One region of the Bradyrhizobium sp. I71 genome, then DNA from elsewhere that is predicted to be linked to it. Evidence: predicted binding sites of a transcription regulator. Region 1 holds the regulator's gene; the other holds the start of a gene.

Region 1 (3,931 bases):
AGCCTGGACAAGACGATGGCCAACCTGCCGGTGACCATCAACAACTTCGTGCAGAGCCCCTACGCCTACTGGAAGCAACTCGCCTGGAGCGGGGCGCTGCTGATCACCCTGACTGTGCTTGCCCTGAACATTGGCGCCCGCATCCTTGGTGCCGAGAGGACCGCAAAATGAGTGAAATGTCTATTTCCGTAAGCGCGCCGACCGTTCATCCCGGCTCGCAGCCGCTGCCCGAGGCGCCTGCCAAGGTCACCGCGCGCAACCTCAATTTCTACTACGGTGAGCACCATGCGCTGAAGAACATCAATCTGGCGCTCGGCACCAATCGCGTCACGGCCTTCATCGGCCCGTCCGGCTGCGGCAAGTCGACCCTGCTGCGCATCTTCAACCGGATGTACGACCTCTATCCGGGCCAGCGCGCCACCGGCCAGCTGTTGCTCGACCACACCAACATCCTCGACCCCAAGCTCGACCTCAATCTGCTGCGCGCCCGGGTCGGCATGGTGTTCCAGAAGCCGACCCCGTTCCCGATGACGATCTACGAGAACATCGCCTTCGGCATCCGCCTCTACGAGAAGATCTCGAAGTCCGAGATGGACGGTCGCGTGGAGAAGGCGCTGCGCGGCGGTGCGCTGTGGAACGAGGTCAAGGACAAGCTCAACGCCTCCGGCCTGTCGCTCTCCGGCGGCCAGCAGCAGCGCCTCTGCATTGCCCGCACCGTCGCGGTGCGGCCCGAGGTGATCCTGTTCGACGAGCCGTGCTCGGCGCTCGACCCGATCTCGACCGCCAAGGTCGAGGAGCTGATCCAGGAATTGTCCGAGAACTACACGATCGCGATCGTCACCCATAACATGCAGCAGGCGGCGCGCGTCTCCGACAAGACCGCCTTCATGTATCTCGGCGAGTTGATCGAGTTCGACGACACCAGCAAGATATTCACGTCGCCGAGCGACCGGCGCACGCAGGATTACATCACCGGCCGGTTCGGCTGAGGAGACGGAACATGGGTTCTGAACATACCGCAAAGGCTTTCGATACCGACCTCCAGGAACTCACGCGCCTGGTCGCCGAGATGGGCGGCATCGCCGAGCGCATGATCGTCGATTCCGTCGACGCGCTGATCCGCCGCGACGTCACGCTCGGTCAGCGCGTCGTCGCCACCGACGCCGAACTCGACACGCTGCAGAAGCGCATCGAGGAGCGCGCCGTGCTCACCATCGCCCGCCGCCAGCCGATGGCCGTTGATCTGCGCGAGATCGTCGGGGCCATGCGCGTCGCGACCGATCTCGAGCGCATCGGCGATCTCGCCAAGAACATGGGCAAGCGCGTCGCAGCGCTGGAGACGGATTTTCATCCGCTGAAACTGTTCCGCGGCCTGGAACACATGACTGACCTCGTGCAGCAGCAGGTCAAGTCGGTGCTGGACGCCTATGCCGCGCACGATCTGCCGGCAGCGATGGCGGTGTGGAAGGGCGACGAGGAAGTCGACGCCATCTGCACCTCGCTGTTCCGCGAACTCCTCACCTACATGATGGAGGATCCGCGCAACATCTCGTTCTGCATCCATTTGATGTTCTGTGCCAAGAACATCGAGCGGATCGGCGACCACGCCACCAACATCGCCGAGACCGTGTTCTACATGATCGAGGGCCAGGCGATCACCGACAAGCGGCCGAAGGGCGACATGACGAACTTCGCCACGACGATCCCGAATACCTAAGGAGCGACGACAACATGGGCGCACGCATTATGGTGGTTGAGGACGAGGAAGCTCTCACCGAGCTTCTTCGCTACAACCTCGAAGGCGACGGCTATGACGTCGAGACGGTGATGCGCGGCGATGACGCCGACACCCGCCTCAAGGAGCACATTCCCGATCTGATCGTGCTCGACTGGATGCTGCCGGGCCTGTCGGGCATCGAGCTGTGCCGGCGGCTGCGCACCCGGCCCGAGACCAAGCAGCTGCCGATCATCATGCTCACCGCGCGCGGCGAGGAGAGCGAGCGGGTGCGGGGTCTTGCGACCGGCGCCGACGATTACATCGTCAAGCCGTTCTCGGTGCCGGAGCTGCTGGCCCGCGTGAAGGGTCTGCTCAGGCGCGCCAGCCCCGAGCGGCTCGCCACCGTGCTCGCCTATGGCGACATCGAGCTCGATCGCGACAAGCGCCGCGTGGCGCGTTCGGGCCGGCCGATCGATCTCGGCCCGACCGAATATCGTCTGCTGGAGTTCTTCCTGGAGCATCCCGGCCGTGTGTTCTCGCGCGAGCAGCTGCTCGACAGCGTCTGGGGCCGTGACATCTACATCGACGAGCGCACCGTCGACGTCCATATCGGCCGCCTGCGCAAGCTGCTCAATCTCGGCCGCGAGCAGGATCCGATCCGCACCGTCCGTGGCGCCGGCTATGCGCTGGACGATCGGTTTGCGAAGGCGGAGCAGGCGTAAGGTCGGGTGAGTTGTTTGCTGGCAGCTGTGGCCACAATCTCAGCTGTCGTCCCGGGGCGCGCGTAGCGCGAGCCCGGGATCCATAACCACAGGACCTGGTGTGGCGAAGACTCGGAGTGACCATCCCGCGCAACGATTGCGCCCTGTGGTTACGGATCCCCGCGTTCGCGGGGATGACACCGAGCAATTGGAGCCGTCATCGTGTGACGGCTGCGGTCTTGATCAGAGAATTCCGCGAGCTCAGCGCGTGCCCGGCTTCGCCGGTGCGCGGCGGCGATCCGCCGCCGGCTGATACGCCACGCGCGAATGCTGGGCGCAGTAGGGCAGGCCGGAGAGCGCCTTGCCGCCGCAGAAGAAGAAATCCGGGCTCGAGGGGTCGCCGACCGGCCAGTGGCAGGTCGCCTCGTTCAGCTCCAGCAGTGACAGCCGCTGGCTCATCGGCACCACATTGTCGTAGGTGACGGGTTCGGCCTCGACCTCGACCTCGAAGGCCTGCGCCAGCGCGGTGTTGCCGCGGGCGACGGGGCGGGTCACCCGCATCATGTGCTGCGCGGGCCGCGCCTTGCGCGGCCGGGGCGCTGCCGATGAAGGGCTCTTGGCGCGGCCGGACAAGCCGAGCCGGTGCACTTTGCCGATCACGGCATTGCGGGTCACATTGCCGAGCTCCGCCGCGATCTGGCTGGCCGAAAGTCCGGCCTCCCAGAGCTTTTTCAGCTGCTCGACGCGATCATCGGACCAGGTCAAAACCGTCATTGCACCCTTTCCCTCGCTGCGCGCCTGCCATCCTGGGGCCTTCGCAGCGATTGCCTAAGCCTTCAAAAACCCGTGCCGCCAGAATCCCTTAAGGCTCGCCGGGCGCGCTCAAGACGCCCGAACGTTTACGCCGGTACATGAGGACTTAAGGGATCAGAACTGCTGCACGAGATGTCGTATCTGACAGTCCAAACGCTACAATATGGCGTGACTCCCGCGCAAGAGTCCGCCGACTCGCGTCCACATGTTCCGTGGTGAAAAACCCGCAAAATCGGCACCGCAAGACTACGGATTCAGCGTTTCGCGGGGCTTTCCGGGCGGCATTGACACCCGTCTTGCCAAGCATAAGATAGTCCTACGTGCCGCCCTTAAAAGGCGGCACGTTTCGTTTTCCGGGCCGGTCAATGGTGCGTTGCGTAATGCACGCGTCACACCGTCCGCAACATTCAAGTGACGTCATGACCAACAGCGCCGCGCCGCATTTGCTCCCCGTTTTCGCCAGGGCCGACCTCGGTTTCGAGCGCGGAGAAGGCTGCTGGCTGATCGCGACCAATGGCGATCGCTATCTCGATTTCACCTCCGGCGTGGCGGTGAATGCGCTCGGCCATGCGCATCCCACGCTGGTCAAGGCGTTGCAGGAGCAGGCGACGAAGCTCTGGCACATGTCGAACCTGTTCCAGAGCCCGGACGGCGAGAAGCTCGCGGCGCGTCTGTGCAATGAAAGTTTTGCGGACTTCGT
Region 2 (3,931 bases), 680 kb from region 1:
GCGTTGATCGCACCGGCCTTGCCGATGGCGAGGGTGCCGACCGGGACACCCGCCGGCATCTGGACGATCGAATAGAGCGAATCGACGCCCTTGAGGGTCTTGGATTCGACGGGAACGCCGAATACCGGGAGTTCCGTCAGCGCCGCCGCCATGCCGGGCAGATGTGCAGCCCCACCGGCACCCGCGATAATGACCTGGTAACCTGCAGCCTTGGCGCCCTTGGCGAAAGCAAACAGCCGGTCGGGCGTGCGATGTGCCGAGACGACGCGGCTGTCGGCGGCAATGCCGAGCGCGTCAAGCGTGTCGGCAGCATGCCGCATCGTGTCCCAGTCCGACTGGCTTCCCATGATGATGGCGATCGGCGCGGTCATGACGTCAATTGTGCCCGGAAAAACAGAAAGATAGGCCAGATTTACGGTTCCGGCCGGCGGCTCGCAAGGCGGTGGCAAGGAGAAGGGAATCCACTATCCTGTCTTGGTGAATCCCCGCAAGCCTTCATTGAGCAGGATGCCCATGAAGAAACCAAGAAGGGCGAGCGCTGCGAAGGCCAAAAACGGCCGGAAAACCAGCGCCGGCCGATCCGCCCCCAAACGGCTGACCAAGCGTTCGGCGAAGCCGCCCCGGCGCGCCGCCTCTGGCGATGATGGGGCCAAGGAAAACGCCAGGGCGACAATCCGGGGCCTGCGAGCCAAGCTCAAGGAGGCGCAGCTCCGGGTCGCGGAACTGGAAGCTGTGGCCGACACCGATTTCCTGCTCGAGATTCCCAACCGGCGCGGCTTCGAGCGCGAGCTTGCGCGCGCCATCGCCTATATGAAGCGCTACCGCGCCAGCGGGGCACTGATCGTGCTCGACGTCGATCGGCTCAAGCCGATCAACGATTCGTTCGGGCATGCCGCCGGCGACGAGGTGCTCAAGGCGATCGTCGTCACGCTGACGCGACAGGTCCGTGCCTCCGACGTGGTCGGCCGGCTCGGGGGCGACGAGTTCGCCCTCCTGCTCTGGAATCTCAGCGAGACCGACGCCAAGGCGAAGGCCGCGGCCTTCGAGCAGGCGATCGACGAATTGTCCTTCGTCTTTCGCGGCCAGCACGTGACCGCGGGCGCTTCCGCCGGCGTCGCGCTGCTGGGGGCGCAGTCCGACGCCGGCCGCGCCCTGGAGGAGGCGGACGCCGCCATGTACGTGCGCAAAGCGTGTCGGCGGCACGAGCCGCAGATCAGGCTGGTCAGCAGCTGAACTTACAGTGTCCCCAGATCTTCCGGCACGTTGCCGAATTTGCGCAGCAGTCTGGCGTCGCCGAATTCGCCGGTCATGGGATCGCCGCTGCGGCTGAATGCGACCGCGCCGATGTGGCCGGCACCGTGGGCCAATATCTCGGCGCGCCGCAGCGCCGCGGTCGAGGTCTGGCATTCCTCGGCAGTGCCCGCGACCGGCGAGCCGTCTGCATCGATCAAGAAGGGCATTGCAACGTAGTAGGTCACATCCGACATGGCGTTGCTCCGGTTGTTGAAAATCAGGCGGCGCTGCTCTTGCTCCGCATCTTGCTGCGCGAGGTCTCCGGAATGCAGCCGGCGGAAATCGCCGCCTGCAATTCCTCCAGCTCGGTTTCCAGATATTCATTGGCCATGATCAGCGCTTTGATCGTGCTGCGCAGATTGCCGTCGCACATCGCGATCGCCTGATCGCAGGCCTGTTCATAATGGCTGTTGTCGAGAAGGGGCGTTGCCGACATCTGCGTTGTCCTCGTGTCGTGGGCTTGGGCATTTCGGAGGTTGGGGCGCTCCAAAATGTTCCTATTTTGTTCTTATCAAGTCAAGCGGATTCATGCGGGCGCCGCGGTGCAGGCCGCCCTCACGGATCAGGCGATGATGTCGGGGGTAATCTGGTCTTCGATGAACGCGATGCGGTCACGCAACAACAGCTTGCGCTTCTTCAACCGCTGTAACCGCAATAGGTCGGGGGCGGGCGATTGATGCAGTGCATCGATCGCGGCGTCCAGATCTCGGTGTTCCTGCTGCAACCGGGTGAGCTCGGCTTCGAGCTCACGCTCGTCTTCATTGGTCATGTCTGCGGTGGCCGAAAACCGATAAGCGTGAGATTAAGGCTGTGGATGCCCTGTGGAAATTATCGTCCTTGCGCGGCGTGATCGCAAGCGATCTGCGATCCCCGCTCGCCGATCTCCCGCAAGATATTTCTGCAGGCTGGTGCGGCGTCGCGCAGGCGCATTGATATCACGGATTTTTCCCGCGCGGTTCCCTAGTCACGCTTCGTTACATATGAACTTTCAAAAATGACACTGCGGCGACGGATACCCATCGACAGAACGGATCGCTGATGTAGACTTGCTTGTCCGGATCGAATCCTGAGGTTCAACCCTACCGAGGAGGTTTCGAATGACAATTCAGGCACATCTTGTTGAATTGGAACGGAAGCACAAACTTCTCGAAAACGAATTGCACGAAGCTCTCGTGCACCTTTCAACAGACGACCTGCAAATTGTTGAGTTGAAGCGCCGGAAGTTGATGGTCAAGGACCAGATCGAGCGTCTGAAGCACGGCGATACGCTCCACTAGCGACCCCCGTAACATCGTAGAGTTGATCACATCCTTTCACGCAGGGATTAGGGCATTCGTGCTCATCCCTGCTGCAAGGTGGCGCAAGACGTTTGCCTGGCGCCACCTTTGTTCGGACCGTTTCTCGACGCCAACCGTCATCCACCTCACGCGAAAACGCGCTAGATGTCTGCAAGCTCGGCGACGTGATCGGCGATCGCGAGCGACGACGTCAGTCCCGGGGATTCGATGCCGAACAGGTTGATCAGGCCTGCGACGCCGTGATCATGCGGGCCCTGCATCAAGAAGTCCTGCGTGGCCACGGCCGGCGGCACGATCTTCGGCCGGATGCCCGAATAGCTCGGCATCAGCGCGCCATCGGGCAGCGTCGGCCAGTATTTGCGGATCGCCGGATAGAAGCGCTCTGCGCGTGACGGATCGACCTCGTAGTTGATCGTCTCGATCCATTCGACGTCGGGCCCGAAACGTGCCTGCCCTGCCATGTCCAGCGTCAGATGGACCCCTAGCCCGCCGGGCTCGGGCACCGGATAGATCAGGCGCGAGAACGGCGCCTTGGCGTTGCAGCTGAAGTAATTTCCCTTGGCGAGATAGGCCGGAGGAATCCGGTCCAGCGGCATGCCGTCGATGTTGCGCGCGACATTCGTCGCCGACAGCCCCGCGGCGTTGACGAGGAGGCTGCATTGCAGCGTCATCGGCGCCTCGCCGCCGGCCTCGACGTCGATGACGCCGGCAGTCGCCTTGGCGCGGATCAGCGGGGTGTGGAATGCGAAGGCCGCGCCGGCGTCCTCGGCCTCGCCGCGCAGCGAGAGCATGTAGGCGTGGCTGTCGATGATGCCCGTTGACGGTGACAGCAGCGCAGCATCGCAGGCGAGCGCCGGCTCCAGCGCCCGCGCGGCCTCACCCGTGAGCAGCTGCATGTCGAGCACGCCATTGGCCTCGGCATGCGCCTTGATCGATTGCAGCTTCTCGGTTTCCTTCGCGCTGGTCGCAACGATCAGCTTGCCGCAATTCTTGTGAGGGATGCCGCGCTCGGCGCAATAGCGGTAGAGCGCGTGCTTGCCGCTGACGCACATGCGCGCCATCCAGCTCCCGGCGCGATAGTAGATGCCGGCATGGATCACCTCACTGTTGCGCGAGGAGGTGACGGTGCCAATGGCCTCGGCTGCCTCGAGCACGATGACCTCGCGCCCGGCCTGGGCGAGCTTCCGGGCCACCGCGAGCCCGACGACGCCGGCTCCGATGACGATGCAATCGACCCTATCCATGGTTGTGCAGAATGTCCGCTGGAAGTGCCGGTGGCATTGGAGCCGAGAACGAGGGCGCGGGCCCGTTTTCCATTAAGCAAGCATTTATCATGTCAG

Evidence for each region. The regulator PhoB, encoded in region 1, activates phosphate uptake and scavenging genes when phosphate is short. The targets are predictions, from matches to a motif close to TGTCATNNANCTGTCAT.
Region 2: the regulator PhoB is predicted to act here: its motif matches at 2,288-2,304, upstream of FJV43_RS11425 (DUF465 domain-containing protein).

The regions. Positions count from the first base shown of each region.
Region 1 is NZ_CP059398.1:2,981,905-2,985,835, reverse strand. It holds gene pstA (phosphate ABC transporter permease PstA) at 1-171, shown strand, start outside; gene pstB (phosphate ABC transporter ATP-binding protein PstB) at 168-989, shown strand; gene phoU (phosphate signaling complex protein PhoU) at 1,001-1,717, shown strand; gene phoB (phosphate regulon transcriptional regulator PhoB) at 1,732-2,439, shown strand; gene FJV43_RS14635 (GcrA family cell cycle regulator) at 2,680-3,192, opposite strand; gene FJV43_RS14630 (aspartate aminotransferase family protein) at 3,651-3,931, shown strand, end outside.
Region 2 is NZ_CP059398.1:2,306,299-2,310,229, reverse strand. It holds gene purE (5-(carboxyamino)imidazole ribonucleotide mutase) at 1-371, opposite strand, end outside; gene FJV43_RS11445 (GGDEF domain-containing protein) at 514-1,233, shown strand; gene FJV43_RS11440 (hypothetical protein) at 1,236-1,487, opposite strand; gene FJV43_RS11435 (hypothetical protein) at 1,511-1,729, opposite strand; gene FJV43_RS11430 (DUF465 domain-containing protein) at 1,856-2,062, opposite strand; gene FJV43_RS11425 (DUF465 domain-containing protein) at 2,391-2,570, shown strand; gene FJV43_RS11420 (NAD(P)/FAD-dependent oxidoreductase) at 2,732-3,835, opposite strand.